Regions from separate parts of the Rhizobium sp. P1_E6 genome, predicted to be linked through region 1. Evidence: predicted binding sites of a transcription regulator. Region 1 holds the regulator's gene; each other region holds the start of a gene.
The links. Region 1 encodes PhoB, which activates phosphate uptake and scavenging genes when phosphate is short. Its sites were predicted from a motif close to TGTCATNNANCTGTCAT; they were not measured.
Positions count from the first base shown of each region.

Region 1 (14,956 bases):
CGTCCTGCCTTACGCAAAGATCGTCGCCGAGTCCTTCGGCGAAACCTTCACCAAATTCAAGACGCCGGTCGTCGAATCCGGCGGCACCGGCGCTGGTCTGAAGGAATTCTGCAAGGGCGTCGGTGAAGACACGATCGACGTTGCCAACGCATCGCGTCCGATCAACAAGAACGAAGCCGAAGCCTGCAAGGCTGCCGGCGTAACGGACATCCAGGAAGTCAAGATCGGTTATGACGGCATCGTCTTCGCAACCGACGCTTCCAACCCGGACGTTGCCTACGTTCCGCAGGACATCTACAAGGCCCTCGCTGCCCAGGTTGTTGTTGACGGCAAGCTCGTCGCCAACCCCTACAAGAAGTGGTCGGAAGTCAACCCGAAGCTTCCGGCTGTTGATATCGCTGCCTACATCCCGGGCGAAAAGCACGGCACCCGCGAAGTCTTCGAACTGAACGTTCTCGCTGCCGGCTGCAAGGCTGCTGGCGCTCAGGAAGTCATCGCCAAGGAAATCACCGAGAAGGCTGCCCAGGCCAAGGCCTGCGTCGCAGTTCGCAAGGACGGCGTTGCAGTCGACATCGACGGCGACTATCCGGAAACGCTGGCACGCATCGCTGCCAACAAGACCGGCGTTGGCGTATTCGGCCTCTCCTTCTACGAAAACAATGCCGACAAGCTCAAGGTTGCTTCCATGAGCGGCATCGTTCCGTCCACGGAAACGATCGCTAACGGCACGTACCCGGTTTCCCGCCCGCTGTTCTTCTACGTCAAGAAGGCACATCTGGGCGCCGTTCCCGGCCTGAAGGAATATGTCAACTTCTTCGTATCCGACCAGATGATCGGCCCTGACAGCCCGCTCGTCGAATACGGTCTCGTTGCTGCTCCCGATGCAGAGCGCGATGCGATCCGCAAGGACGTAGAGGCTGGCAAGACCATGTAATGACTTTGCCGGCGCGCCACTCGGGGGTGTTGCGCCGGCATCGCCTGTCCGCCCGGCCCGCAAGGGCCGTGCGGAATGAACTTCTTCTCCATGATATTGAAGCCGATGGCATGCTCCTGGAGCTGCCGGGCTCTTTGGGGGCTGTGGGCCTGGGGACGTAACGAATGAGCACATCCATCATACTCTTGTGCCTGGTGATTATCGGCGCCGTTGCCTATGTGGCCGCGCGCAGCCGCGCCACGGCACTATCAGGCGGCAGGTCGTCCGCCATGCACTCGCGGTCGGCCTATCATGGCTCCTATGCCGCGATCTGGGCTGTTCTGCCTTCCCTGATCGTTCTGTTCGTCTGGCTTGCCGTAAGCCCGGGCATCGTCTCTTCCTCCGTTCGCGGTGGTTTTCCCGATGATGTGAAGGCGCAGCCGGCCGTCCAGCAGGATCTCGCCTACAGCATGATCGCCACGGTCGCCCGCGGCATGAACATGCTGACTTCGGATGAGGTCTCCTCCCTCTCCGGCAATCCTGCCGGTCTGCAGGCAAGGCTCAATGAAAAGGGCGTTCCGCTCGCTGGCGAGCCGCAGCCCTACATGATCGACGCCGCAAAGACCCTGAACGCCGAAAGCATGACGAGCCGTATCATTATGACGGCGATCGTGTTGCTCATCTCCGTCGCAGGCGCCTTCTACGCCCTTCGCGCCGTTGCTCCGCGCTTCCGCGCTCGCAATCGCGTTGAACGGGTCATGCTCTGGTCACTTCTCGTCGCGTCCTCCATCGCCATTCTGACGACGATCGGCATCGTTTTTTCGATGCTGTCGGAAGCGGCCCGCTTCTTTGCCGTCGTTCCCTTCGCCGACTTCTTCTTCGGAACGGTCTGGGACCCGCGCTTTGCCGGTGCCGGCAGTTCCTCCTTCGGCCAGTTCGGCCTCATCCCGCTGCTGCTCGGCACGCTCTATATCGGCCTGGTCGCCATGCTGGTCGCCGTTCCGGTCGGCCTCTTCGCCGCCATTTACATGGCCGAATACGCCTCTTCGCGGGTACGTTCGATTGCCAAGCCGCTTCTCGAAGTGCTGGCCGGCATCCCGACCATCGTCTACGGCTTCTTCGCCCTCGTCACGGTCGGTCCGTTCCTGCGCGATTTCTCTGCGCAGGTCAGCGGTCTGCTCTCCGGCAGCTATACCAATTTCATCCAGGCACAGAGCGTCATCACCGCGGGCATCGTCATGGGCATCATGCTGATCCCTTACGTTTCCTCGCTGTCGGATGACATCATCACCGCCGTGCCGCGCTCGCTGCGCGACGGCTCCCTCGGCCTCGGTGCCACGCGCTCCGAAACCATCAAGAAGGTGGTCCTGCCGGCCGCCCTTCCGGGCATCGTCGGCGCATTGCTGATGACGGCGTCCCGCGCCATCGGCGAAACCATGATCGTGGTTCTCGCGGCCGGTGTCGCCGCCCGCATCCAGATCAATCCCTTCGAGCCGATGACGACAGTGACCGTCAAGATCGTCAACCAGCTGACCGGCGACCTCGAGTTCACCTCGCCGCAGACGCTGGTTGCCTTCGCGCTTGGCATCACGCTGTTCTTCATCACGCTTTGCCTCAATATCTACGCGCTCTATATCGTGCGCAAATACCGGGAGCAGTACGAATGACGAATATTGTTTCCCCCGTCGCCGGCGTCACGGTCTCCAAGGCGCCTGCGCGCCGCGACATCGGCATCAAGCGCCGTTACGCTGCCGAGCGCCGCTTCCAGGCCTATGGTATCGCCGCGATCTCCTTCGGCCTGATCTTCCTGTTTATCCTGCTGTGGACCGTCATCAGCAACGGCTATACCGCGTTCCAGCAGACGGCGATCACGCTGCCGATCGAGTTTACCGAAAAGACCATCGATCCGGATAACAAGCGTGCGACCGATCCTTCGGTTCTCATCGCCGCCAGCTACCCGGTTCTCCTGCGTGACGCGATCGTCAAGCAGCTCGGCATCAACGCGTCGAGCCGTCCCGACGTGCGCGATGCATCCAACATGCTGTCCAAGGGTGCGCCGATCCAGCTGCGCGACATGGTCGTTGCCGACCCCTCGATCATCGGCAAGACCGTCAATGTCACGATCCTGGCCGATGCCAATGTCGACAGCGCCAACAAGGGCCAGATCGACCTCTCGGTCGATGAGAAGAACCGTAAGGTGAACGACAAGCAGGTCGGCTGGATGAACCAGCTGAAGGCGAGCGGTTCGCTTCACAAGGTCTTCAACACCGGCCTCTTCGTCAACGGCAATTCCAGCCGTCCGGAAGCCGCAGGTCTCGGCGTTGCCCTCATCGGCTCGCTCTATCTGATGCTGATCGTCCTCGTGCTTGCGCTGCCGATCGGTGTCGCCGCCTCGATCTATCTCGAGGAATTCGCGCCGAAGAACAGGCTGACGGACCTGATCGAGGTCAATATCAACAACCTCGCCGCCGTTCCGTCCATCGTCTACGGTCTGCTCGGCCTGTCGGTCTTCATCAACTTCGCCGGCCTGCCGCGTTCGGCACCGCTGGTCGGTGGTCTGGTGCTGACCCTGATGACGCTGCCGACGATCATCATCGCCACGCGTGCCGCACTGCGCGCCGTGCCGCCGTCGATCCGCTCGGCCGCCCTCGGCCTCGGTGCTTCCAAGATGCAGATGGTGTTCCACCATGTGCTGCCGCTTGCCATGCCCGGCATCCTGACCGGCACGATCATCGGCCTTGCCCACGCACTCGGCGAAACCGCGCCGCTGCTGCTGATCGGTATGGTCGCCTTCGTCGCCCAGGCGCCGTCCAGCCCGCTCGATCCTTCCACGGCACTCCCGGTTCAGGTCTACATGTGGGCCAATGAAGCCGAGCGCGCCTTCGTGGAAAGAACCTCGGGTGCCATCATCGTCCTGCTCCTGTTCCTGATCGTCATGAACCTCGGAGCTATCCTCTTGCGTCGTCGCTTTGAGCGCCGCTGGTAAACGGAGTAAAGATCATGAACATGTTGACGGAAGCCGCAGTCGAGAAGGCGCTGGACCAGAAAATGAGCAACGTCCCGTATAAGATGATCGGTCAGGATGTCTCCGTTTATTACGGCGAGAAGCGTGCGCTTTTCGATGTCAATCTGAACGTCCGCGAAAACACCGTGACCGCCCTGATCGGCCCCTCGGGCTGCGGCAAGTCCACCTTCCTGCGGTCGCTGAACCGCATGAACGACACGATCGACGGCTGCCGCGTCACCGGCAAGATCACGCTCGATAGCGACGACATCTACGATCCCGACATCGACGTCGTCGAACTTCGCGCCCGCGTCGGCATGGTCTTCCAGAAGCCGAACCCGTTCCCGAAGACGATCTATGAAAACGTTTCTTACGGTCCGCGCATCCATGGCCTTGCCAAGTCCAAGGCCGACCTCGACCAGATTGTCGAGACGAGCCTGCAGCGCGCCGGCCTCTGGAATGAGGTCAAGGATCGCGTGCATGAATCCGGCACCGGCCTTTCCGGCGGTCAGCAGCAGCGTCTGTYCATCGCACGCGCCGTTGCCGTCAGCCCGGAAGTCATCCTGATGGACGAGCCCTGCTCGGCGCTCGACCCGATCGCAACTGCCAAGGTCGAAGAGCTGATCCACGAGCTGCGTGAAAACTACACGATCGTCATCGTGACGCATTCCATGCAGCAGGCCGCTCGCGTATCGCAGCGCACGGCTATGTTCCACCTCGGCAACCTGGTCGAGGAGAACGATACCGACAAGATGTTCACCAACCCGGACGATCCGCGTACCCAGGACTACATCATGGGTCGCTTCGGCTGATTTTGGCGATGTGAAGCCTTCCCGATTTTCGAGGACAAAGCCCCATGGCATCAACACATATTTTCTCTGCTTACGATGACGATCTGAAATTCCTGTCCCGGCGCATTTCCGAGATGGGTGGTCTTGCCGAACAGATGGGCGGCGACGCTGTCCGCGCGCTCGTCAACGGCGATACCGCGCTTGCTCAGAAGGTCATTTCCGACGATGTGATCCTCGATCACGCCGAGCGCGAGATCAACGACAAGGCGATCGTCACGATCGCCCGTCGCCAGCCGATGGCCTCCGACCTTCGCGAGATCATGGGTTCGATCCGCATCGCCGCCGACCTCGAGCGCGTCGGCGATCTCGGCAAGAACACGGCAAAGCGCGTCATCGCGGTGCAGAGCACCGGCGTTCCGCGCAAGCTCGCCCGCGGCCTCGAGCATCTCTCCGAACTGGCGCTCGTCCAGCTCAAGGAAGTGCTCGACGTCTACACCAATCGTTCAGCTGACAAGGCGAATGCGATCCGCGAACGCGACGACGAGATCGACGCGATGTACACTTCGCTGTTCCGCGAACTCCTGACCTACATGATGGAAGATCCGCGCAACATCACGAGCTGCACGCATCTTCTCTTCTGCGCCAAGAACATCGAGCGCATCGGCGACCATGCAACCAACATCGCCGAGACGATCTACTACATGGCAACCGGCGCCCAGCCGGAGGGCGAGCGTCCGAAGGACGACAGCTCCAATACCGTTGGTGCGGTGACGGAGTAATCTGGACCTGCCGATTGCGTGCGCGCCCCGCGCTGGGGCGCGCAAGGGTCGCAGCCAATTCCGAGTTCCTGCATGGTCCCTTGCTTAAATCACCCCCGGTTTAAGGATCATGCATTAGGAGACTGACACGCATGATCCCAAGAGTTGCAGTTGTTGAAGATGAAGAGGCACTCAGCGTGCTTCTCCGCTACAATCTCGAGGCTGAAGGTTTCGAGGTGGATACGATCCTCCGTGGCGACGAGGCCGAAATCCGGCTTCAGGAGCGCACCCCGGACCTGCTCATCCTTGACTGGATGCTGCCGGGCGTTTCCGGCATCGAGCTCTGCCGCCGGCTGCGCATGCGGCCGGAAACCGAGCGTCTGCCGATCATCATGCTGACGGCACGCGGCGAAGAGAGCGAGCGCGTTCGCGGTCTCTCGACCGGCGCGGATGACTATGTCGTCAAGCCCTTCTCCACGCCGGAACTCGTTGCCCGCGTCAAGGCGATGCTGCGACGCGCCCGTCCGGAGGTTCTCTCCACCGTTTTGAAGTGTGGTGATATCGAGCTCGATCGCGAAACCCATCGCGTCCATCGCAAGAGCCGCGAAGTCCGCCTCGGCCCGACCGAATTCCGCCTCTTGGAATTCCTGATGTCGTCGCCGGGCAGGGTCTTCTCCCGCTCGCAGCTTCTCGATGGCGTCTGGGGTCACGATATCTACGTGGATGAACGCACCGTCGACGTCCATGTCGGCCGCCTGCGCAAGGCGCTGAATTTCTCCAACATGCAGGATGTCATCCGCACCGTCCGCGGCGCGGGATATTCCATGGAAGCCTGATCCGAGTGATCGGAGGTCACGAACGGGTCGTCTGGGTAACCGGGCGGCCCGTTTGTTTGTTCGGGTGGGCTTTTTAAGAGTAGACGTTGGCTTGCTGACGCCTTGACCGACATGCCCCTTGCATCGCGAGGGCTCAAGCGATGACGGGGACATCTGCTATGCGCCGATTGCGAACATTCTCTGAGCCTTGAGCATCGACTGATTTGGGGCCGGAAGGGGACTGTCGGCTTGCTGGCGCTAGCCAATCGAAGCCGTCACCAAGATGAGCGTGAGCTCTGCTATGGAACTTCAGCATAGCGGATGATGCTCTGATTTTGTACGTTGGCGACTAGTTCATCAGAACGAGACAAAAATCGGCGGAGCAAAGGTGAGGAATTTGAATCGTTGTATCCTAAGGTGAGATCAATTGTCGGAGGCACACCCTCAAGTGCTCTGGCAACGACATTTGGCGTCAGCATATTTTGCGCATAAAGCGGAATAAGCGTTATTCCACCTGTAGACACGACGAGCGACATTGCTGATGGTAGGCCTTCACCTTCGTACTCTGCCTTGAGTGTGATCCCAARGTTCGACGCGTACTCCTGGATCACGGATTGCAAGACCGGAGAAATTCTAGCCGAACTGACGTAAGTTTCGCGGGCAAGATCCTGTGGCCGGATCTTTTTCTGCGACGTCAAGCGATGGTCAGCCGGCAGCACGGCGATCAGTGGCTCCTTGGCTAAAAACTTGAACGACACACCAACACTCTGCGTCTCGGGGCGAAGGAAAGCGACGTCCAGCTTGCCTCGCATCAGTGCCAGAGCAAGGTCCGGGGAAGACTGACTGGACAATATGATTTCAACCTCCGGCGCTTCCTCACGAATAATGCGCAGTGCATGGGGTAGCCACACGACCTCTTGCCCTGCGAGAAAACCGATAGTGAACGACTGCTTTTGCGGCTGCTCTGCCCGCCGGGCCCCTTCCGCAGCCGCCTCGACTTGCAACAACGCCAGCCGCGCGTGATCAAGAAACACTTTACCGGCGGCGGTGAGCGTCACGCCGCGCGGCTGCCGTTCCAGCAGTTTTACACCGACTTCGGTTTCCAGATCGCGAATTTGCCTGCTGAGTGAGGGCTGGGAAGTGTGTAGCCGCCGCTCGGCTGCGGTCAGTAAGCTTCCCTCTTCCGCAACAGCAATAAAATAGCGCAAATGCCTGAGTTCCATCGCGTCCCCGCTATGCCTTTAAGGCATAGCTCGAACGTACAAGGTATTTGTCCTTGATAAAAGGGGGATTTAATTAACGCCGCAATCTAGGGACATAGTCGAATGCTTCATCGGAAGTATTTCGCAGTCAACTGTGTCCAGTCAGAGAAGGAAAGCTAAATGTCTAAAAGCCTACCTGTCGTGACCCGCAATTATCGGCGCTGACCTACATTATGTGAGACTGACCAATTCTTGTGTCGGATCATGTGCCTGGGCCTCGAAAGATGAGGCATGCGTGGCAATCTTGCGTCGGCTATTGCAATAGCGCGTGGATGGATGGCTTTATTTAGTGATTTATTATCTTCCAATGAATGTTTAACAGCGCAGATGGAGCGACGCGATGCCTACAATCACGACCACGGACGGCGTAAACATCTTCTACAAGGACTGGGGCTCGGGCCAACCGATCGTTTTCAGCCACGGCTGGCCGCTGACAGCGGACGACTGGGACGCCCAGATGACATACTTCCTTCATCAGGGGTATCGGGTGATCGCCCACGACCGGCGCGGCCACGGCCGGTCCGACCAGCCCGGCACCGGCAACGATATGGACCACTGGGTTGCCGACCTCGCGGCCCTGACCGAGCACCTCAACCTGCGCGACGCGATCCATATCGGGCACTCGACAGGTGGCGGTGAGGTGGCTCGCTATGTGGCTCGCCATCAGGAGCGCGTCGCGAAGGCGGTGCTGGTCGCTTCGCTGACACCGAACATGTACCGGAGCGCGGAAAATCCGTCCGGTCAACCGCCGGAGTGGTTCGAAGCGATCCGGGCAGGCATGCTGGGCAACCGGGCGGAGTTCTACCGTTTCGTCCCTGAGAATCCGTTCTACGGCTACAACCTCGATGGGGCCAAGCCTTCGGAGGCAATCATTGCGAACTGGTGGCGCCAGGGCATGGCCGGTGGTGCCCTGGCTCACTACGCGACTGTCGACTCTTGGCTGGAAGATTATACCGAAGACCTCAAGAAGATCACCGTGCCGGTGCTGGTAATGCATGGCGAGGCCGATCAAGTCGTCCCCTTCGCAAGTTCCGTGCCGCGTGCGGTCAACTTGCTTAAGAACGGATCGCTGAAGACCTATCCGGGCTACCCCCATGGCATGCTGACCACGCATGCGGATGTCCTCAACCCCGACCTGCTCTCGTTCATCAGGTCTTGACGACATCGACGGGACGTTCTGTCACCCGGCAGTGCCGGGTGACACCTGTTGGTGCCTGGTACGGGGAGCGTTCCCGGAGGGTGCTTCCGACAGTGGCAATTTGCTTTGCTTGGTGAGAAGCGAAAGATGCGACTTGTCGCGCTTAAATCTTTCGTTGCGGTGGCCGGTTACTCCACCGGCCGAAATGGCTCGGCATCTCGGCTTCGACATCTGGAAATAAGAGCGGGGGATGTCCGTCGATTTAATGTCAGGAGCACCGCCAGCTTCCGAAGTGCTCAATATAGGCTCGTTTTTCGGCTTCCGGCCTTTAGGTAATTTCAGGCTGGCGTTGCTGTCGTCTTTGAACTTTATGGCGCTCAGCTCGATGGCGGTTTTGGGACGCTGACGATTGTGTCTGAACGGCTGAAATGATGGCGCGAAGCTGCCCCTGAGAAAACTCTTTGGTATGTCCGCTTAGAGCCAACAGAAGGATTTAAGCACTTATTGCCCTGCCTAGTAATTCTACGGCAAGAGTTCACCGCTCCGCGTCGGCCTGTGGTCGTTGACGACGGCGCTGAGCTTGCACGTCTTGATCAGCGAGGCAATGATCGCCCCGTTCCGCCCCAGCGTCATGGCCAGCGAAACTGCGTTCTTGCGATCAAGGCGGCGCCATCGTTCGCCAGGCAGGTGGTTCAGCCTCAGGCGATAAAGCCAAAAAAATAGCCCCTCCACGCTTTCGCTAGGAGGGGCCATGGATGCTGCTTTTTGCAGGCGCTTGTCAGGCTGCCCGGACGGCTGCCCTGCGGCGCTCGCTGACCGGCTGGTAGGCGAGGCGCTGGTGATAGTTGCAATAAGGCGAGGAATCCGTGGAGTCGCAGCCGCAGAAATAGAAGTCGTCCTTCAGCGGATCGCCGACCGGCCACTTGCAGGTGCGCTCGGTCAGTTCCGTCAGGCCAAGGCGGCGGGAGATCGGCACGACCACATTCTTGGCCGGCACATATTCCATTTCCTCGACCGTTTCGATCTCGATCTCTTCCTTCAGCATCGTTGCGCCCTGCTGGCGGGTCACGGTGCGGGTGGTGGCGAGGCGAGATGCGTAGTTCGGGGCCCGCGGAGCCGACGTATTGCGCTTGGGTGCGCGCGCAGCGGTCGCCGTGCCGCCGGCCTTGGCGCGGCCGGGAAGACTGAGCCGGTGAACCTTGCCGATAACAGCGTTTCTACTCACTCCGCCAAGCTGCGCAGCGATCTGGCTGGCGCTCAGCCCTTCCGACCAAAGCTTCTTGAGCTTCTCGACACGCTCGTCTGTCCAGTTCATTGCCCTGTCTCCGCCTTTCGCGTTGGTGATGGCAGAATCCCTCACCGTTGCCCCGAAAGCCTCCGAAGCAAGAAACGCCTGATCAATTTTGGTGACTAGTTCCGCCGCATGCAGTCTAGTAATTGAACTTTAACCTAGTGTGAGCCTGACTCTGTGACAAGAGTCGCAGGAATCCGATGAATCCGAATTCGGGGTTTTCCCCAACTTGCTTCCCCGGCGAGTCATTTCTGCAACATTAGCTGTTGATAGACCTGAAAAGCCCATTAGGCGCTTGACGCATGCGCTAAATCCTCAGTTTTGTTGACATCGCACTGCGAAAAGGAAATAGTGCCTGAGAGGCCGCCGCAAGGCGGCATTTTTAATTTTTCGGGCCTGGTTTTCTTAGCCGGAGTCCATTGTTTCAGAGCCTGACCAGGAGATTGCGCCATGGCTGAAGCCTCGCCGCTTTATGATACCTATTCTCGTGCCCCGCTGCGGTTCGAGCGAGGCGAAGGCGTGTGGCTGATCACCGAAACTGGCGAGCGATATCTGGATTTCGGCGCGGGCGTTGCCGTCACATCCGTGGGGCATGGCAATCCGCAGGTTGTGGCCGCCCTCAAGGATCAGGCCGACAAGGTCTGGCATCTCTCCAATATCTATGAAGTGCCGGGGCAGGAGAAGCTTGCCAAGCGCCTGACGGATGCCACTTTCGCAGACAAGGTGTTTTTCACCAATTCCGGCGCCGAGGCTCTCGAATGCGCCATCAAGACTGCGCGCCGTTACCAGTTCTCCAAGGGGCATCCCGAGCGCTTTCACATCATCACTTTCGAAGGCGCCTTCCACGGCCGCACGCTGGCGACCATCGCCGCCGGCGGTCAGGAGAAATACCTCGAAGGTTTCGGCCCCAAGGCCCCCGGCTTCGATCAGGTGCCTTTCGGCGATATCGAGGCCGTCCGTGCGGCAATCACCGATAATACGGCCGGCATCCTCATCGAGCCGGTGCAGGGCGAGGGCGGTGTCCGCCCGGCGACCCCGGAATTCATGAAGGCGCTTCGCCAGCTTTGCGACGAGCATGGCCTGCTGCTGATCCTCGACGAGGTCCAGACCGGCGTCGGCCGTACCGGCAGGCTCTTCGCCTATGAATGGTCGGGTATAACGCCTGACATCATGGCAGTCGCCAAGGGCATCGGCGGCGGCTTTCCGCTCGGGGCCTGCCTCGCAACGGCAGAAGCTGCTTCCGGCATGAAGGCCGGCACGCACGGCTCCACCTATGGCGGCAACCCGCTGGCCATGGCTGTCGGCAGTGCGGTGCTGGATATCATCCTGGCCGATGGCTTCCTGCAGCATGTGCGCGATATCACCCTCGTCTTCCGTCAGGGCCTCGCCTCGCTCAAGGATCGTTATCCCGATGTCATCGAGGATATCAGAGGCGAAGGCCTGATGCTCGGCATCAAGGCAGCCATTCCTTCGGCGGAGCTTCTGAAGGAAATCCGTGCAGCACACCTTCTGGCGATCCCGGCAGGCGACAATGTCATCCGTCTGCTGCCGCCGCTGGTCGTAACCGCGGAAGAGGCGCGCGAGGGGATTTCCCGTATCGAGCGTGCCGCCGAAAATATCCGTGCCGCCAAGGTCAAGAAGACCGCTTGATAGGACAATGCCCCGCCCGCTGGCGGGCGTAGCAGGTAACGAACAATGGCTTCCCCTAAACACTTCCTCGATCTCTCCGCCGTCACCACATCCGACCTCAGAACCATCATGGATGACGCCAAGCTGCGAAAGCAGGCTTTCAAGGCAGGCACGGCCGACAAGCCGCTCGCCGGCAAGATGCTGGCCATGATCTTCGAGAAGCCGTCTACCCGAACCCGCGTCTCCTTCGATGTCGGCATGCGCCAACTCGGCGGCGAGACGCTGTTCCTGTCGGGAACCGAAATGCAGCTCGGCCGCGCCGAGACGATCGGCGACACCGCCAAGGTGCTGTCGCGTTATGTCGACGCGATCATGATCCGTACGACCGACCATAACCGTATGCTGGAACTGGCCGAGCACGCCACCGTGCCTGTCATCAACGCGCTGACGGACGATACCCATCCCTGCCAGATCATGGCTGACGTCATGACCTTCGAAGAGCATCGCGGCCCGATCAAGGGCAAGACGATCGCCTGGACGGGTGACGGCAACAACGTGCTGCATTCGCTGGTGGAAGGAGCTGCCCGCTTCGGCTACCGCATGAACATGGCCGTACCCCTTGGTTCCGAGCCGAAGGATCACTATCTGAACTGGGCCCGCAATGAGGGCGCCGAAATCATGCTTTACCATGATGCTGACCGTGCGGTCGCCGGCGTCGATTGCGTGGTGACCGATACCTGGGTCTCCATGAATCAGGAACATCGGGCTCGCGGTCACAATGTCTTCCAGCCTTATCAGGTCAACGCGCAATTGATGGCGCAGGCCGGCAAAGATGCGCTGTTCATGCATTGCCTTCCCGCCCATCGCGGCGAGGAGGTGACGGATGAGGTGATCGACGGTCCGCAGTCCGTGGTCTTCGATGAGGCGGAAAACCGTCTTCATGCGCAGAAGTCGATTCTTGCTTGGTGCCTGGGCGCGATCTGAACCATAATCGGATGCCGCGAGTCCCAAGCTCGCGGCTGCGCGAGCGGCCGGCACGCTAGCCTGCTGCTCCCATAGAACAGGAGTGTAAGCCATGGCAGAAGCTGCAGCCGCTCTCGGCGAGTTCGATTTCGCCGGCGATGATCATGTCGTCCCTTTCCAGGTGGAAGGGCTTGATGTGCGCGGTCGCGCCGTCCAGCTCGGCCCGATGCTGGATTCAATCCTCGAACGCCATCATTATCCTACGCCCGTCGCCCGCCTTCTGGCTGAAGTGGTGGTGCTCACGGTGCTGCTCGGCACCTCGTTGAAGTTCGACGGCAAGTTCACCGTCCAGACCAAGAGCGACGGTCCCGTCGATCTGCTGGTCGCCGATTTCTCGACGCCGGAAAATGTCCGCGCCTATGCCCGCTTCGATCAGGCGATGCTCGATCAGGCGATCGCATCAGGCGAAACGGAGCCTGAGCAGCTTCTCGGCAAGGGCGTGCTGGCCTTCACCATCGATCAGGGCAAGTTCAGCCAGCCTTATCAGGGCATCGTCGCATTGGACGGTACCTCGCTGGAAGACATTGCCGGCGTCTATTTCCGCCAGTCGGAGCAGATCCCGACGCGGGTGCGCCTTGCTGCTGCGGAGCTCTTCGACCGTGATAACGATGGCAAGCCGCGTCACCGCTGGCGGGCAGGGGGCCTCGTTGCCCAGTTCCTGCCGGAAGCGCCGGAGCGCATGCGCCAGACCGATCTTCATGGCGGCGACGGCGACACAGGCGAACGCGGCCACCTTGAGGACGATGCCTGGGCGGAAGCCCGCTCGCTCGTCGAAACCGTGGATGCAGATGAACTCACCGATCCGCTTGTTGGCACCGAGCGCCTGCTGTTCCGCCTCTTCCATGAGCGCGGCGTGCGCGTTTACGAACCGCGTGCCGTCTTCGATCGCTGCAGCTGTTCGCGGGAAAAGATCGGCGGCGTGCTGAAGGGTTTCAGCGCCGAGGAAGTAGAGGCAAGCCAGGAAAACGGTGAGATCGCCGTGACCTGCGAGTTCTGCTCAACGACCTACCGCTTTCCGGTGCATGAGGTTGCGTCTCAGCTTACTTAGTCTTCCTGAGTATAAGAACAGGCGAGCAATAGAACTAAGCGATAGCGCAGCGCAGTGACTCGACTTTTGGTAGTCACTGTGTGCCTATTGTGTTTCATTGGTTCAGGCTATGGAAGCGGGGTGGGTGCCAATGAAGTTTTTGTGTTTGGTACTTGCGCTCTTAGCTGCAGTGCCGCGAATTAGCTTTGCCGACGACGAGACTGTTCTATGGAAAGAAGTTGGTGGCTGGAGTGTGGCTGTCGACAAAAGTTTGGGCAACGCCTGCTTTGTCATGACTTCCTTTGAAGACGGTACAGTTTTTCGTCTCGGCTTCAATTTCATCGAAAAGGATAATCCCTTTTATATCCTGATGGCCAATGCAAATTGGAAATCATTGGAAGAAGGCAAGCAATATCCGATCGAATTCTACCTGGACCGCTCCAAATGGACTGCCGACGCAAGCGCCGTAGATCTTGACGGTACTAAGGCATTGTGGATTAATTTTAAGGATACTGGCTTGATTGGCGAGTTCGCTCGCAAGTTGAGTTTTCGTGTCGATTTTAACGGCAAGCGGATAGTTGCCCTCAGTCTAAAGAACTCCGTCAAAGCGACCGATGAGATGCTCGTCTGTCAAAAGGCTGTCAACGCTGCAGTGGCCCAACAGCCGGCACAGCCGCAATCAAAAGATCCGTTTGAGGCAAAGCCGGATGCTCAGACCGCATCGGATCCCTTTGAGCTTTAATAGAGATTGCCGATTGAAGACTTCAGCATTGCCGCATATCCGCGAGCAATCGGTTCGAATTTACGCATCAGTTGAGCACCCTGAGCAGGCCGGGTGAATCGAGCGAGAAGGCGGGGATGTCGACATCGAACAGCTCGCCTTCGTCCGTCTCCATCTGGTAATGGCCGAACATCAGGCCGGATGGCGTATCCAGCGGACAGCCCGATGAATATTCATAGGTATCGCCAGGTTGCAGACGCGGCTGCTCGCCAACGACGCCGGGGCCGCTGACCTCGTCGATCTGCCCGTTCTGGTCGGTAATATTCCAGTAGCGGTTGACGAGACGTACGGCTATGCCGGAGTTGTTGGCGATGACGACGCGATAACCCCAGACATAGCGATCGTCGTCCGGATCGGATTGCTCCTCCAGATAGAACGGTTCGACAACCACTTCGATGTCTCGTGTGAGGGCGCGATACATGCCTTACACCTTAGTCAATATACGTTACCCGTATCTTATAACAGTCCTCATGCGTCAAGAAACGGAACAGTGAACGTGGCCCCGCCGCCCTCGGTCGGGCCGC
Region 1 covers NZ_JBFUBG010000006.1:7,565-22,520, forward strand. Annotated here, with positions in the region: gene AC1D35_RS05450 (substrate-binding domain-containing protein) at 1-934, shown strand, start outside; gene pstC (phosphate ABC transporter permease subunit PstC) at 1,099-2,580, shown strand; gene pstA (phosphate ABC transporter permease PstA) at 2,577-3,899, shown strand; gene pstB (phosphate ABC transporter ATP-binding protein PstB) at 3,914-4,729, shown strand; gene phoU (phosphate signaling complex protein PhoU) at 4,774-5,487, shown strand; gene phoB (phosphate regulon transcriptional regulator PhoB) at 5,619-6,302, shown strand; gene AC1D35_RS05480 (LysR family transcriptional regulator) at 6,581-7,504, opposite strand; gene AC1D35_RS05485 (alpha/beta fold hydrolase) at 7,884-8,702, shown strand; gene AC1D35_RS05490 (hypothetical protein) at 8,932-9,087, shown strand; gene AC1D35_RS05495 (hypothetical protein) at 9,204-9,434, opposite strand; gene AC1D35_RS05500 (GcrA family cell cycle regulator) at 9,460-9,996, opposite strand; gene AC1D35_RS05505 (aspartate aminotransferase family protein) at 10,423-11,622, shown strand; gene argF (ornithine carbamoyltransferase) at 11,668-12,585, shown strand; gene AC1D35_RS05515 (Hsp33 family molecular chaperone) at 12,677-13,672, shown strand; gene AC1D35_RS05520 (hypothetical protein) at 13,803-14,393, shown strand; gene apaG (Co2+/Mg2+ efflux protein ApaG) at 14,461-14,853, opposite strand.

Region 2 (8,752 bases), on a different contig from region 1:
CATAGGCGCGCAGCACACTAACCTCGCGGGCCGAGAGAGCGGCCGACAGGATCAGCCGGTTGAAGCTGTCATTGTCGATCGTGTCGCTGAAGGCTGCGACGAAGGCTTCTTCGAGCGGTGCGCCAAAACGTGCGAGGTCAATGTCCGCACCGCTGCGAGCCTCGAGTTCCATGTCGTGCAGCACGACGATGTTGATGGCGCTGTCGGTGGCCGGAATTTCGATATCGAAGGTCCGTTCGCTAAGGACGTTGAAGCCGAGGTTTTCGAGTAGAGGCACGCGGCGCGACAGCGGCAGCTGCTCGCCGCTATGGAAGATCTTCAGCGACAGGATACGGCCGCGTTCGTCGTCCTGGCGATAGTAGAATTCGATGCGGATCGGCTCGCCGGCGGCGCATGCGGCGATGTCGGGCAGATCGCCGACCGCTTCATCCGGCGTGAAGGCTTCCTGGAAAGCGTTGCTGACGCCGAGCTTCGGCGCCTTGGGGCCGGCGAGTATCTCGAAGCGGCTGTCCCAGCGCGCGGTGATCTGGCGGATCGTCTCCTCGAGCTTGGCCTGATGGATGCGCGGCGTCTTACCGCCCGAGCGGCCGATGATGAAATGCACGCGCGCCACACCGCCTTCCGGGAAGGCCGGATAATAGGCGGAAACACGGCCATCATAGACGGTTTTCAGATAGGCACCGATGCGTTCACGCACGATCGAGTCATATTCCTCGCGCGGTACGAAGATGATGACCGAGACGAAACGGTCGAAATGGTCGATGCGCGGCAGCACCCGCACGCGCGGGCGATCGGCGAGGTCATTGATCTGCTCTGCAAAGGTCGCGAGCAGCGGCGTATCGATCTGAAAGAGATCGTCACGCGGATAGGATTCCAGGGTGTTGTCGAGCATGCGGCCCGAGTGGCTCATCGGGTCGAAGCCGAAATGCTCCTTCACCTTTTCGATCTTGGACCGCAGCAACGGAATTTCGCTGGCAGAGGAAGTGTAAGCAGTCGAGGTGAACAGGCCGACGATGCGGAGTTCCCCCGTTACGTTGCCCTGTGCGTCGAAGCGTTTGACGCCGACATAATCCATGTAGGCGCGGCGATGGACCGTGGATTTCACGTTGGCTTTGGTGACGATCAGGAAATCGGGACCATCGAGGAAGGCGAGAATTTCGGGTGTCGTCGTCACGGCGTCCTTGCCGGTGCGCAGAACAAGAACCTCGGGGTTGGAGAGTATGCCGAGGCCTGTTCCCTTGTCGCGTTCGACCTTGGAATCGGGACCCTTGCCGGAATAGACGTAGTCGCGCATGCCCAGGAAGGTGAAGTTCTCGTCGTGCAGCCAGGTCAGGAAGGCGATCGCCTCGTCGCGGTCGGCTTTCTTGCGGCTGGCACTGTAATTCGAAAGCTCTGAAATCACCTCATCGACGCGGGCAAGCATCGGCTTCCAGTCGGAAACGGCAAGCTCTACCTGCTCGAGCACTGCCTTGATCCGCTTGATCAGGTCGCCGGCCTGGGAGGGGCTGAGCGGCGAAATGTGAAGCTGGATATGGCTCACCCGCTTTGCCGGATCGCTCGGCACATCGGCGGAATAGAGTTCCGGGGCCTTGTCTTCTTCCAGGATCAGGATCGGATGAACTGCCATGTAGATGTCGCGGTAGCTGCTGGTCACCTCGCCCATGACGGATTCGTAGAGGAAGGGCTTGTTGTGATCGGTCACCGAAAGGATGGAGATTGCGACGCCATCGGGGGTGACGTCGGCGACCGTGTCGATACTGACACGCGGCGTTTTGCCGTTCCAGGCGGTGAGCTCGGCTGCCGAGTGCACGGCGGAAAGCGCAAGCATTTCCGGTGTGTAGAGGTCGAGGTCGTCGCCGCTTGCGCGGCCAAAGAGGAATTCGGGATCGAGATGGGGCTCGCCGGTCGCGGCGGCGATCTTGCGCGCGCTCTCGATCTGCTTTTCCCGTTTCGGATTGTTTCTGGCGGCCATGGATCATCCCCCCGATTTGTTTTGATGTGGGCAAGTTAGCAGAAGGCTCTTCGAAAGAATCCTTAAAAGAGGGCTTCGAAAAGTAGTTTTCGTTCTTTTTTGACGGTGCTGATGAGAGATTTCGAAAGTTTTCGGGTCGTTTTGTGCCGATGGACTGCAAAGCGTCCTTATCTGGCTTTTCCGACCCGCTGCACATTTCCACGCTCGCATGAAGAATGGTTGACAGCGCCTCGTCAAAAAGATCATCAACGGCGGTCGAAATTCGGAATCGGATGCCATGTCGGAAAACGCATCAGGCGCAGTCATCGTCATCTCCAGCCATGTCGTGCGGGGGTCGGTTGGAAACCGCGCCGCGGTCTTCGCGCTGGAAACGCTCGGCCACCAGGTCTGGGCGCTGCCGACGATCGTGTTGCCTTGGCATCCCGGTCACGGCCGTTCGACACGCCTCACCTTCGCAGAGGCCGATTTCGATGCGGCGATCGACGATCTCATCCGTGCGCCGTGGATCGGCGAGGTCAAGGCTGTCTTGTCGGGTTATTTTGGCAACGCTGCCCAGGCCCGCTCCGTCGCGAAACTCGTTGCATCCCTGCGCGAAAATAACCCGGAACTGCTCTATGTCTGCGATCCAGTCATGGGTGATCTCGGCGGCCTCTACGTGCCGGAAGCGACAGCCGAGGCGATCCGTGACCACCTGATACCGATCGCCTCGCTCGCAACGCCGAACCGCTACGAACTTGCCTGGCTTTCGGGCGCCGCGCTCGATGACAACAGCGCGGTCATGGAAGCCGCACTTGCGCTCGGTCCCTCACGCATGCTGGTTACATCCGCGGTGCCGATGATGGCGGGCGGTACCGGCAATCTCTATCTCTCCGGAAAGCATGCCTTGCTTGCCGAACATCGTGTCGTCGAGAACCCGCCGAACGGGCTCGGCGACCTGCTCGCTGCCCTTTTCCTGTCCCGCCTGCTATCGGGCATGGAGGATGAAAAGGCGCTGCAGCTTGCGACGGCAAGTGTGTTCGAAGTGCTGGCACGCGCCGTCAAGCGCGGTAGCAACGAATTGATGCTGGCAAGCGATGCCTCCAGCCTTTCGACACCTATGGCGATGGTGCAGATGCGTCACCTTGTCCACCCGGCCCAGCGACGGAAGAAATAGGCTTCACGCTTTTGCAGTGCAGCAGTTGATCTTGGGTTCGCCGCGCTGTAATCCAAGGGTATGATGAGCTTTCCCAACTCCCTTCTGGACGGTTATCGCAACTTCATGAACGGGCGCTATGCCGATGCCCGCGATCGGTATCGGCAGCTTGCGGAAAATGGGCAGAACCCGACAACGCTCATGATTGCCTGTTCGGACTCTCGCGCGGCTCCCGAACTGATCTTTGATGCTGGACCAGGTGAACTCTTCGTGATCCGCAATGTCGCCAACTTGGTGCCACCCTATGAGCCGGATGGTCACTTCCATTCGACGTCGGCGGCGCTCGAATTTGCGGTTCAGGCTCTGAAGGTCCAGAATATCGTCGTCATGGGCCACGGCCGCTGTGGCGGCATCCGCGCCGCACTCGATCCGGACGCCGAGCCTTTGTCGCAGGGCGATTTCATCGGCCGTTGGATGTCGCTCGTTCGTCCCGCCGCCGAACAGATCGGCAGCAATGACGTGATGACGCAGGGCGAACGGCAGACTGCGCTGGAGCGGGTTTCGATCCGTAACTCGATCAACAATCTCAGGAGTTTCCCCGAAATCAAGGTTCTCGAGGAAGAGGGCAAACTGGCGCTTCACGGTGCCTGGTTCGATATCTCGACAGGTGAGCTCTGGGTGATGGATTCTGAGACACTCGATTTTGTCCGTCCCGAAATCTAGGGATAGACCGCTTTATCAGTTTTTTAAGATATTCCAATAAGCTCGCTGGCGGGGTGTATACGCGCGCGGATTGGTCATGAATTTCGAAGTGGTGAAATTCAAAAATACGAGTAGGGCAGTGCTGGTCGCTATCCTGCTGCCGTTTGTCTTCATGATTGCCGAGGGGGTGGTGCTAATCCGCTCCTCGCTCATGCAGTACCGCGCGCTCGAAACTGACCATCTCTTTGCCGATKTTCTTGCCCGTGGAGGATCGATTGCCGCCAACGAGATCCTGGCAGAGCTCGTGGCGACGCGAATCTACGTCAACAATCCCAATGAGATGACCAGGGCGGCCATGATGGAAAGACGCAGCTCGCTCGACAGCGAACGCGCGCGTTTCAACGCCAGCCTCCCGCCCGTTGAAACGCTCGATCTCGGTCTGCAGTCACAGCTTTCCGATCTCCGCCTTGCTTATAGCCGTATCGTTGCAACGCGTTCGGCGGTCGATCGAGGTTATTACCGCAAAGGTGGCAACCCCGTTCATATCTATGGTCAGGCCGGATTGAAGCAACTTGGTCTCGTCGAGTCGCTTTCGTCGAGAATCCATGATCCGGTATTGATGCGCAAATCCAGCGAGTTGATGAGTATCCTGCTGACCTATTACGGCGAGCGGCTGATCGGCAACCTGGGCCAGCGTTATTTCGACCGAACCGACTTTTCCGCCATGTCGCACGAGCAACTCGTTCAAGGCGAAATGATGCTCGGCAACGGCATGGATCGCTTGCGTTTTCATTCTTCCTCGCCTGTCGTACGGGAGATTCTTGCTTATAGGGCTCAACCCGACGAGGTCTGGGCCGATACTTTCACAAAGGCCATGGTTTCCGGTGCGCTACGGCCGAACAAAGCGATCCGAGACAAATGGATTGGTATCCAGAACGAACGGCTGGATTTCCTGCGACAGAAAATCGCCTCCGTCACCGATGATATTCATGTGACGGGGCAGCAGTTGTCGATGCGCTCGCACATTCACATGACGATCGTGCTCGCGCTGTCATCCGGACTGGTGCTGCTCGTTGCCCTTATTGCGGTGCTCGCGGTTCGGGGCATCCGTCTCGTCGCCCGTGTCACCGAAGAGCGTGAACTGCTCGTGAACGAGTTGCGCAATGCCGCCCAGACCGATCTCCTGACGGGCCTCTACAATCGCCGTGGCTTCGAGGCTGCGGCTTCAGGGCTTCTGATGCAGGCCGAGTATGGATCACGCTGGATTTCCGTCGTCTTGTTCGATCTCGATCACTTCAAGAAGATCAACGACATCCATGGCCATGACGCCGGCGATATCGTGCTGAAGCACGTAGCCGGCATTGCACGGGAGAGCTTCCGTTCTTTCGATCTCCTGGTGCGTCACGGCGGCGAGGAGTTCATGGCGCTGTTGCCGGATTCGACACCCGAAGATGCGGTCATCGTTGCGGAACGTGTCCGACTGGCCATCGAGGTTGCTGACATCGCGCTGCCGAGCGGCGAGCTTCTGCGGGTTACGGCGAGCTTCGGCTGCGCGGGGCGCGCAAATGCCGCGAGCAATCGCAATTTCGATGATCTGGTGAAGCGCGCCGACCTGGCGCTCTATGCGGCCAAGGCCTCGGGACGCAATTGCGTTGTTGCAGGGCCTATTGTTCCTGCCGCGGCACCGCAGGAAGAGCGGCGCAAGGCTGCCGGCGGAACCCACGATTTCCGCATATGAAAAACGCCGCATTCACATGCGGCGCTCGTATCATTTTCCTATTGGACGTCTCTTCAGTTACCGTCGATCTGCTCGCCGATATAGGCGATTGCCTGCTGATAGACCGTCGCGGCATTCCAGCCCTGGATGGCGACGAAATTCGGCTCGCCCGGCTGATAACCGGCGCCGGCACGCCAGCCATGGCCCCTGAGGAAATTGGCGGTCGAGGCAAGCGCATCAGCGCGGGAGCCGACCATATCCACGCGGCCGTCACCGTCACCGTCGGCGCCGAAGCTTACGACGTTGCGCGGCAGGAATTGCGTCTGGCCGATTTCGCCGTGGGCAGCGCCTCGAGCTTGCGGGCTGAGATAGCCTTCCGAAACGAGCTGCAGAGCGGCATAGAGCTGGTCAGTGAAATATTCCGAGCGGCGGCAGTCATAGGCGAGGGTGGAGACGGCGGACATCGTATGCTGGTTGCCCATATAGCTGCCGAAGCCGGTCTCCATGCCCCAGATGGCGATCAGCGGACCGGCCGGAACACCGAAGCGGCGCTCGATCGAAGCGAAGAGAGCCTGGTTGGCGGCTTTCATCGAACGGCCGCGGGAGATGACCGCGGCACCGCCACGCTTCTTCATGAAAGCGTCGAAGGACAGCTTGAAGCTCTTCTGGCCCCGGTCGGCGGCGATCGTCGGCTTGTTATAGCTGACATTGGCGAAGGCACGGCTCAGGACCGACTGGCTGACGCCATTGGCCGCAGCCGTCTGCTTGAAGTCGGCGACCCAGGCATCGAAACCGGCACTGGTATTGCCGCATTGCGCGCCCTGCGCAAACGCCGGTACAGCATGGAGGACGCCCATAGCCACGGCGGCCACCAGAAACAACTTTGTCATGCGCATTGAGAAACCCCGCTCTCGATCTGCATAGCTTGAAGCCGAGCAAAAGAATGTCAGCCACCCGCGATTTTGTCACGATCACCTTTTAGCGAACGCTTATACGGCCGCATATGCCCGAAAAAGCCCCACCCGTCGAGCAGGGCTTTAGCATATTATGGTTTACAAATGGTATCAGGCCGCCTGCTTGCGCGGCTTAATGAGGCCACGATTGACGAGCAGTTCGGCGATCTGGATGGCGTTGAGAGCCGCACCCTTGCGCAGGTTGTCGGAGACTACCCAGATGTTGAGGCCGTTTTCGACGGTCGCATCTTCGCGGATGCGCGAGATGAAGGTTGCGTCCTCGCCAGCGGATTCGTACGGCGTGATGTAGCCGCCATCCTCGTGCTTGTCGATAACTAGGCAACCCGGCGCATCGCGCAGGATATCGCGGGCCTGGTCGGCCGTGATCTCGTTTTCGAATTCGATGTTGACCGATTCCGAGTGGCCGATGAAAACAGGAACGCGCACGGCGGTGCAGGTCACCTTGATCTTCGGGTCCAGCATCTTCTTCGTTTCAGCCAGAACCTTCCACTCTTCCTTCGTGTAGCCGTCTTCCATGAAGGTGTCGATGTGAGGGATGACGTTGAAGGCGATGCGCTTGGTGAACTTCTTGTTCTCGATCGGATCGGCAACGAAGACGGCGCGCGTCTGGTTGAAGAGTTCGTCCATGCCATCCTTGCCGGCGCCAGAAACCGACTGATAGGTAGAAACAACCACACGCTTGATCTTGGCGAAGTCGTGCAGCGGCTTCAGCGCGACGACGAGCTGGGCGGTCGAGCAATTCGGGTTGGCGATGATGTTGCGCTTGGAGAAGAGCGTGATCGCGTCCGGATTTACCTCCGGGACGATCAGCGGCACGTCGGCGTCGTAGCGCCAGGCCGAGGAATTGTCGATGACGACGCAGCCCTGCTGGCCGATCTTCGGAGAAACGCGCTTGGAAACTTCGCCGCCAGCCGACATCAGGCAGATATCGGTGTCGGAGAAATCGTAGTTCTCCAGGTTGGAGACCTTCAGCGTCCGGTCGCCGTAGGAAACCTCCGTACCCTGGGAGCGGGCGGAGGCGAGTGCTACGACTTCATCGGCAGGGAAACCGCGCTCGGAGAGAATGTTGAGCATTTCCCGCCCGACATTTCCGGTCGCTCCCGCAACTGCAACTTTGAAACCCATTTCTCAAGCTCTCTTTCTCTTCTCTCCTCTTGTCCGGTGAGGGGAAAGCGCGACATCATCGCAGCTTCCTGTCCCCAGCCGGGCCGGGGAGAGAGCGGCAGGCCAGAGACGTCAGACGGTTTTCGTCGTCGTTTTGGCCTTGGTTTTGGAAGAAACCGGAACGGCAAAATCCAGCACGGCATTTTCTGCCAGGTCATTGCGCTCAGCGATGGCGTGCTCGTGGCGAACCATGGATATTCCTTTTCCGCTGTTGCTCATAAAAGGTTTTCCACAGGAGTCAAGGTTTTTGCGCGTGCGGCTGGAGCAGGGGAGGGCATCGCAATCCTGCGGCGTTTTGTCATGCCTCTGTCATTGCCGGAGGGTATCCCGGCCCCGTTGTAATGACTGCAACGAAAAACGGGGGTTTTTCCATGCGTATGCTTCTCGCCGCTTTCGCGGCTACCACGATTCTTGCCGGCGCTGCTCAGGCAACTTCGATCTATCCGCTTGATCGTGCTACGATTCTCGCCGGTTCACCGTTCGACTTCAAGGTCGAGCTCAGCAAGCAGGTCAAGCCGGAAGACGTGAAAATTACGGTCAACGGCCAGGACTACAAGACTGTCCTCGGCGGCGAGGCACAGTTCGTCGAGCTGGAAAAGGGCAAGGAAGACAAGGCTCTTGGTTCCGCGCTCCTGCTGCGCGACCTGAAGATTTCCGCTCCGGGCGCCTACAAGGTCGAAATCGTCGCCGGCGACGAGACGAAGTCCGTTACCTGGAACGTCTACGACACCGCTGCCCAGCCGAAGGCAAAAAACATCATCTTCCTGCTCGGCGACGGTCTTTCCGTTGCGCACCGCACCGCTGCCCGCATCATGTCCAAAGGCATGACGGAAGGTAAAGCGAATGGCCGCCTGAACATGGACGATCTCGATCGCATGGCGTTCATCGGAACGTCGGCGACGAATGCAGTCGATACGGACTCGGCCAACACCATGTCGGCTTACATGACGGGCCATAAGACGGCCGTCAACGCTATCGGCGTTTACGCAGATCGCACGCCCTCCTCGCTCGATGATCCGCGCGTTGAAACCTTCGCAGAAGCCGTCCGCCGCCTGACCAAGAAGTCGATCGGCATCGTTGTAACGGCCGAG
Region 2 covers NZ_JBFUBG010000061.1:17,096-25,847, reverse strand. Annotated here, with positions in the region: gene AC1D35_RS23915 (NAD-glutamate dehydrogenase) at 1-1,972, opposite strand, end outside; gene pdxY (pyridoxal kinase PdxY) at 2,250-3,125, shown strand; gene AC1D35_RS23905 (carbonic anhydrase) at 3,186-3,827, shown strand; gene AC1D35_RS23900 (GGDEF domain-containing protein) at 3,919-5,544, shown strand; gene AC1D35_RS23895 (lytic murein transglycosylase) at 5,598-6,419, opposite strand; gene AC1D35_RS23890 (aspartate-semialdehyde dehydrogenase) at 6,588-7,622, opposite strand; partial or broken gene AC1D35_RS23885 (hypothetical protein) at 7,734-7,963, opposite strand; gene AC1D35_RS23880 (alkaline phosphatase) at 8,033-8,752, shown strand, end outside.
Region 2: the regulator PhoB is predicted to act here: its motif matches at 2,181-2,197, upstream of AC1D35_RS23915 (NAD-glutamate dehydrogenase).

Region 3 (7,943 bases), on a different contig from region 1:
ACCGTCTCGTTGTTTGCCACCTATCTCGGCCGCGTGGCAGGCGACATGGCGCTGGTGTTCATGGCCCGCGGCGGCGTCTATCTGTCGGGCGGCATCTCGCAGAAGATCCTGCCGGCACTGAAAAAGCCGGAATTCCGGGCCGCCTTCGAAGACAAGGCGCCGCATTCGGCCCTGCTGCGCACCATCCCGACCTATGTCGTGACGCATCCGCTCGCAGCACTATCGGGGCTTTCCTCCTATGCGCGCATGCCCGCAAATTTCGGTGTTTCGACGGATGGCCGGCGCTGGCGGGCTTGAGCCTCAAGCATAGTTTCAAGGCGTTAGAGCGTCCTTTGTGCGCCCCGATGGGACGCACGGCGCTCTAGCCAAAGCCCCCTCAACTCTTTATAGAGCCCGCGCATATGCGCGCCGCGCCTGCGGCATGCAGCCCTGAGACAGGAAGCCTATTTTTGGAAGCCGCCGACAGCAGAAAGCCACACGTCAACAGCGATACCGTGACGGGCATCCTGAAACGCATCATTGCGGAAAACGGCCGGGACCATCTCTGGGGCTATGTCTTCGCAATCTCCTGCCTTGTCGTCATAGCGCTTTCGACGGCGTTCACGGCCTGGATCATGCGGGCGATCATTGACGAGGCCTTCGCCAACCGCCGCGCCGACGTCGTCTGGATCATCTGTCTTTCGATCTTCATCGCCTTCGTGCTGCGCGGTTTTGCGAGCTACGGGCAGGGCGTTGCCCTTTCAAGGATCGGCAACGATATCGTCGCGCGCTATCAGCGACGTATCTATTCGCATCTGATGACGCTCTCGGTCGGCTATTTCAACGAGTCTCGCTCCGCCCATATCGCCGCTCAGGTGAGCCAGAACGTTACCGGTATCCGCGACGTATTGAACCTCACCATCACGTCGACCGTGCGCGACCTCCTGACCTTCGTCTCGCTGATCGGCGTCATGGTCGTTCAGGATCCGCTGCTGAGCCTTGCCGTCTTCATTCTGGCGCCGCCGCTGCTCTATGCGCTGCGTTACGTTTCCAAGCGGCTGCGCTCGGCCACCCGCGAGGCGGTCGATCTCAACAGCCACGTTCTCGGCGCCATGCAGGAGACGATCCAGGGCATTTCCATCGTCAAGGCCTTCACGATGGAAGAGGCACTGGAAAAAAAGGTCAACAAGCTGATCGGCGCTGCCGAAGGCCGGGCAAACCGTATCGCGCGGCTTTCCGAGCGCACCTCGCCGCTGACCGAAAGCTTTGCCGGCTTTGCGGTTGCGAGCGTGCTTGCCTACGCCGCCTACCGCTCGATCTACCAGGGTGTGCCGCCGGGCGCCTTTTTCTCGTTCGTCACGGCGCTGCTGCTCGCTTACGATCCGGCCCGGCGCCTCGCCCGCCTGCAGGTGCAGATGGAACGCGCCATCGTCAACGCCCGGATGATCTACGAGCTGCTCGACATGGAACCGCGCCAGCGCGACCTGCCGGATGCCAAGCCGCTTGTTGTCACCGAAGCGAAGATCGAATTCCGCAACGTTTCCTTCGCCTATGGCAATGAACGCGTGCTTGACGGCGTGACGCTGACGGCCGAGGGTGGCAAGACGACGGCGCTCGTCGGTCCTTCGGGCGCCGGTAAATCGACCGTCATCAGCCTCATTCCACGCTTTTATGATCCGAAGGAAGGCGAGATCCTGATCGACGGACAGGATATCGCCCATATCACCAAACAATCGCTGCGCCGGCAGCTCGCCTATGTCTCGCAGCAGCCATACCTCTTCGAAGGCACGATCCGCGACAATATCCGTTACGGCCGTCCGGAAGCGAGTGACGAGGATATCGAGAAGGCAGCGCGGCTTGCCTATGCGCATGACTTCATCGTCGCGCAGCCGCAGGGCTATGATACGCCGGTCGGCGAAAACGGCGTAACCCTTTCCGGCGGCCAGCGCCAGCGCCTGTCGATCGCCCGCGCTCTGGTGCGCAACGCACCGATCCTGCTTCTCGACGAGGCGACCTCGGCGCTCGATACGGAATCGGAAGCCGCCGTGCAGAAGGCGCTCGACGAGGCCATGACCGGCCGCACGGTCGTCGTCATCGCCCACCGTCTCTCGACCGTGGTGCGCGCCGACAAGATCATCGTGATGCAGCAGGGCCGCGTCGTCGAAGAAGGCAATCACGAGACGCTTGCGAAGGTCAGTGACGGACTTTACGCTCGCCTCAACAATCTGCAGAGGCCTTCGGCTTCTGATTCATACTGATCGGGATGACGGACTGACATGAGCGACGCTGCGATGAAACTGGTTGTGGTCGGAGCGGCGGGGCGCATGGGCCAGACGCTCATCCGTCTCATTCATTCCATCGATGGCGTGACACTGCATGCAGCGGTCGCGCGGCCGGGATCGCCCTTCGTCGGCAAGGATGCCGGTGAAATCGCCGGTCTCGGCGCCAATGGCGTCATCATCGGCGACGATCCCCTGGCAGCGTTCCTGCATGCCGAGGGCGTGCTGGACTTCACATCGCCCGCCACGTCAGTGGAATTTGCCGGACTGGCGGCACAGGCGCGCATCGTTCATGTCGTCGGCACGACCGGCTGCTCCGATGAGCACAATGCAAAGATTGCGGCCGCCTCGCGCCATGCCCGCATCGTCCAGTCGGGCAATATGAGTCTCGGGGTCAATCTGCTGAGCGTTTTCGTGCAGCAGGCGGCTCAGGCGCTTGATCCCGCCGACTGGGATATCGAAATTCTCGAGATGCATCACAAGCGCAAGGTCGACGCGCCCTCCGGAACCGCATTGTTGCTCGGCGAGGCGGCGGCAAAGGGCCGCAATATCGACCTTGCCGCGAAGTCCGTGCGCGTGCGCGACGGCCATACGGGAGCGCGGGAAGCCGGCACGATCGGCTTTGCGACGCTGCGCGGCGGCTCCGTCATCGGCGAGCATTCGGTGCTCTTTGCCGGCGAAGGCGAAACCGTTACGCTTTCGCATAGCGCAACCGACCGTTCGATTTTCGCGCGGGGCGCCATCAAGGCCGCCCTTTGGGCGCGCGACAAGAAACCGGGGCACTATTCCATGCTCGACGTTCTCGGGCTTTCTTCCCATTGACCATTTGTAGGAGGCATTTTTCATGAGCGGTACCCTCGTCCTCGTTCGCCACGGCCAGAGCGACTGGAATCTCAAGAATCTCTTCACCGGCTGGAAGGACCCTGATCTGACCGAGCTCGGCATCCAGGAAGCCACGACCGGCGGCCAGGCACTTGCCGACTACGGCATCAAGTTCGATATCGCCTTCACGTCGGCACTGGTGCGCGCGCAGCACACGCTGACGCTCATCCTCGACAAGGTCGGCCAGCCTGATCTCGAGACGATCCGCGACCAGGCGCTCAACGAGCGCGACTACGGCGATCTCTCCGGCCTCAACAAGGATGATGCCCGCGCCAAGTGGGGCGAAGAGCAGGTGCATGTCTGGCGCCGCTCCTATGATGTCCCGCCTCCGGGCGGCGAAAGCCTGCGCGATACCGGCGCCCGCGTCTGGCCTTACTATCTGACGGAAATTCTTCCGCGCGTCCTGCGCGGCGAAAAGGTGCTGGTTGCCGCGCACGGCAATTCGCTGCGTTCGCTCGTCATGGTTCTCGACCGCCTCACCCGCGAGCAGGTTCTCTCGCTGAATCTGGCGACGGGTGTGCCCATAGTCTACAAGCTGAAGGCAGACTCGACCGTTGCTTCCAAGGAAGTGCTCGGCGACATGTCCGGCGCGCACTGATCGCGACCAGGCATCGATAGGTTCAAGGCTGGGCTCGCGCCCGGCCTTTTTCGTTTTCAGTTCTCGATGGTGAACTGGACGCGGTCTGCCGCAAAGCGGCTGATCGAATATTGCACCGGCACGCCTTCCAGATCGGTGTTCATCGCCTTGGTGATCAGGAGCACGGCGCCCGGCGTCAGCTCCAGGTCGGCGATGTCGCCGGAATCGGCGTGGGTGGCGGTGATCTCGGTCGTGGCGCGCACATAGTCCGACAGTCCGAGGGCGGCAAAAGCCTTGGTGATCGATTCCGTCTTGCGATAGATCTCGCCGATGCCGGCAAAACGGGCGGCCGGGAACCAGCTCGTGCCGCGGGCGACAGGCCGTTTATCCGCGTCGCGCACCGTTTCCAGCCGGATGACAGGCGTGCCCTGTTCGATGCGCAGCCAGCGGGCGACCTCGGCGTCGGCGACCTCCTCTGCGTGGCCGAGCAGCAGCGCATGCGTTTCGCGCGCCTGGTCCCTGAGGCCATCTGTAAAGCGTGTCCGGCGGCTGATCGGGAAGTTCAGGCGCTCCTTGCGCTCGATCAGCGTGCCACGACCCTGCACAGCCCGGACGATGCCTTCTTGGGCAAGCGCGGCCAACGCGCTGCGCACGGTATGCCTGTTGACGCCGAACTGCGTCGCGAGAGCGGTTTCCGGCGGCACCATGCCAGTCGCATCGTATGCGCCGCTGCCGATCGCCTCGCGGATCCTGTCGGCGATCTGCCGCCAGAGCGCTACGCCCGTCTGCCGCTGCACCTGCTTTATGCCTGCCATTACACCCCTTCCCTGATCATTTCGTGGCCCGAACCTCTTCAAGCCCGGCCAATTTTGGACGTGTCGTGTCACACGCTTGTCACCTCGCCGATTTAGGGATAGGTATAGCTTGTATGGTTGTCTATATCAATAGACATTTCGAGGAAAAGACGATGACGGCAGCAGAGAAGACAGAGGCTGCGGCGCAGACAGACAACGGACGCAAACGCACCGTCGATCTGCTGGCGCGCGCTGAGAGGCAAGAATTGCTGGCGGCGTGGGATGCGCTTGCCGAAAAGCCGGCGGCACAGCCGGTGCGCGGCCCGGAAACGGGCCTCGTCATGGTTCGCGGCCGCATCGGCGGCGGCGGGGCGCCCTTCAATCTCGGCGAGGTCACGGTGACGCGGGCGACGGTGCGCCTTGCCTCCGGCTCCGTCGGCCATGCGCAGGCGCTCGGAACCGACCGCGAGAAGGCACGCCTTTCGGCGATCTTCGATGCGCTCTGGCAGGAGGAAGCCACCAAGGGCTTCATCGAGGACAGGCTGCTGTCGCCGATATCAAGCCGCATAACCGCCGAGGCCGGTCGCAAGGCCGAGGAGACGGCCGCGACCCGCGTCGATTTCTTCACCATGGTGCGGGGAGACAACTGATGAGCGCCAAGACCGATGTTCTGACCGGCGGCTTCGCCGAGCCGGTATTCGAGGCCCAAAGCGTGTTCAAGATGCTGATGGACGGCATGGCCCGGCCCGGCACGATCCAGACGGTGGCGGCCGAAGTGACGGCGCCCGCACCGCTCGGCATTGCCGCCGGCGCGATCGGCCTGACGCTCTGCGACCACGACACGCCCGTCTGGCTTTCGGCCGGACTTGCCAGGTCGGCGATTCCGGAATGGCTTGGCTTCCACACCGGCGCACCGCTGACGGCCGAGAAGGCCGAGGCGCGCTTCGCCTTCGTCGAGGCCGGCACGATGATCTCCACCTTCGGCCTGTTTGCCGCCGGCACGCAGGAATATCCCGATCGCTCCACGACAGTGGTGATCGAGCTTGCCGACCTCGAAGGCGGGCGCCGTCTGGCGCTGATGGGTCCGGGCATCCAGAGCGTGACCGAGATCGCGCCTGTCGGCCTGCCGGAAACGTTCCTGCGCCTGTGGACGGAAAACCGCGCCCTCTTCCCGCGCGGCATCGACATCGTGCTGACGGCGGGCAAGCGTTTCCTCTGCCTGCCGCGCACCACCAAGATCACAGCAACGGAGATCTGAGCTCATGTATGTTGCCGTCAAGGGTGGCGAGGCCGCCATCGCCAATGCTCACCGCCTGCTCGCCGACCGCCGGCGCGGCGACCGTTCCGTGCCGGCGATCGGCATCGAGCAGATCGTCGAACAGCTTGCCCTCGCCGTCGATCGCGTCATGGCCGAAGCCTCGCTCTACGATCGCACGCTCGCAGCCCTTGCCGTACGCCAGTCGCGCGGCGACATGATCGAGGCGATCTTCCTGCTGCGCGCCTACCGCACGACTTTGCCGCGCTTCGGTTATTCCAAGCCGCTCGATACCGCAAATATGGAGATCGAACGCCGCATCTCCGCCACCTACAAGGATCTTCCGGGCGGCCAGCTGCTCGGGCCCACCTTCGACTATACGCACCGCCTGCTCGATCCCTCGCTCTTGACGGATGAAGCCGTGGAAGAGCCGGCGCAGCGCGAGGCCGAGACCGGCCGCGTCATGCGCGTCTCCGAAATCCTCGGTCAGGAAGGCCTGATCGAAAATGACGGTGAGCTTCCTGAAGACCACGAAACGGGCGACCTGACGCGCGAACCGATGGAATTCCCGATGACGCGGGATCTTCGTCTGCAGGCGCTTGCCCGCGGCGACGAGGGTTTCCTGCTGGCTCTCGGCTATTCCACCCAGCGCGGCTATGGCCGCAATCACCCCTTCACCGGTGAAATCCGCATCGGGCAAGTCGAGGTGGAATTCGATGTGCCGGAACTCGGCTTTGCCGTTTCACTTGGAACGATCCAACTCACCGAATGCCAGATGGTCAACCAGTTCAAGGGTTCGGCCAAGGCTCCGCCGCAGTTTACCCGCGGTTACGGCCTGGTCTTCGGCCAGAGCGAGCGCAAGGCGATGGCCATGTCACTCGTCGATCGCGCATTGCGAGCTGAAGAGCTTGGCGAGGACATCACCGCGCCGGCACAGGACGAGGAATTCGTCATTTCCCATTCCGACAATGTGCAGGCGACTGGCTTCGTCGAGCACCTGAAGCTTCCGCATTATGTGGACTTCCAGGCCGAACTCGACCTCGTCCGCCGCATGCGCCGCGAATTCGAAGCCGCCCGCAACAGCGGCGAGACCCAAAAGGAGGCCGCCGAATGAGTGATCTCGCCACCTACAATTTCGCCTATCTCGACGAACAGACCAAGCGCATGATCCGCCGCGCGATCCTGAAGGCGATCGCCATTCCCGGCTATCAGGTACCCTTTGCGTCAAGAGAAATGCCGATGCCTTACGGCTGGGGTACCGGCGGTGTGCAGGTAACGGCCTCGATCATCGGACCTGAGGACGTTCTCAAGGTCATCGACCAGGGTGCAGACGACACGACGAACGCGGTCTCCATCCGCGCCTTCTTCCAGAAGGTCGCCAATGTCGCGGTCACGACGCACACCAAGGATGCGACGATCATTCAGACACGCCACCGCATTCCTGAGGACAAGCTCGGCGAAGGCCAGGTGCTCGTCTATCAGGTGCCCATCCCGGAACCGCTGCGCTTCCTCGAACCGCGCGAGACAGAAACACGCAAGATGCATGCGCTCGAGGAATACGGCCTCATGCATGTGAAGCTCTACGAGGATATCGCCCGCAACGGCCGTATCGCCACGACCTATGCCTATCCGGTCAAGGTTCATGGCCGCTATGTCATGGATCCCTCGCCGACGCCGAAATTCGATAATCCGAAGATGCACAGGTCGGAAGCGCTGCAGCTTTTCGGCGCCGGGCGCGAAAAGCGCATCTATGCCGTGCCGCCCTATACCGACGTCGTCAGCCTGGACTTCGAGGACCATCCCTTCGAGATCCAGCGCTTCGGCAAACCATGCGCGCTGTGTGGCGCCGAGGAGGTCTACCTCGACGAGGTGATCCTCGACGACAAGGGCGGGCGCATGTTCGTCTGCTCCGATACCGACCATTGCGAAGACCGCCGCGCGCACGGACATGCCGGCGAAATGCTGGCCCGGGAGGCTGCAGAATGACCGATATACCGCTTCTCAAAGTCAATGACCTCTCGAAGTTCTACGGCAACCGCATCGGCTGCCGGAATGTCTCCTTCGAGCTCTGGCCCGGCGAAGTGCTCGCCATCGTCGGCGAATCCGGCTCTGGCAAGACGACGCTGCTCAACTGCATCTCCACCCGGCTGATGCCGACCACCGGCAGCGTCGAGTAT
Region 3 covers NZ_JBFUBG010000042.1:38,178-46,120, reverse strand. Annotated here, with positions in the region: gene AC1D35_RS20000 (glucokinase) at 1-297, shown strand, start outside; gene AC1D35_RS19995 (ABC transporter ATP-binding protein) at 450-2,237, shown strand; gene dapB (4-hydroxy-tetrahydrodipicolinate reductase) at 2,256-3,080, shown strand; gene AC1D35_RS19985 (2,3-bisphosphoglycerate-dependent phosphoglycerate mutase) at 3,103-3,738, shown strand; gene phnF (phosphonate metabolism transcriptional regulator PhnF) at 3,795-4,532, opposite strand; gene phnG (phosphonate C-P lyase system protein PhnG) at 4,685-5,161, shown strand; gene phnH (phosphonate C-P lyase system protein PhnH) at 5,161-5,769, shown strand; gene AC1D35_RS19965 (carbon-phosphorus lyase complex subunit PhnI) at 5,774-6,880, shown strand; gene AC1D35_RS19960 (alpha-D-ribose 1-methylphosphonate 5-phosphate C-P-lyase PhnJ) at 6,877-7,752, shown strand; gene phnK (phosphonate C-P lyase system protein PhnK) at 7,749-7,943, shown strand, end outside.
Region 3: the regulator PhoB is predicted to act here: its motif matches at 4,599-4,615, upstream of phnG (phosphonate C-P lyase system protein PhnG).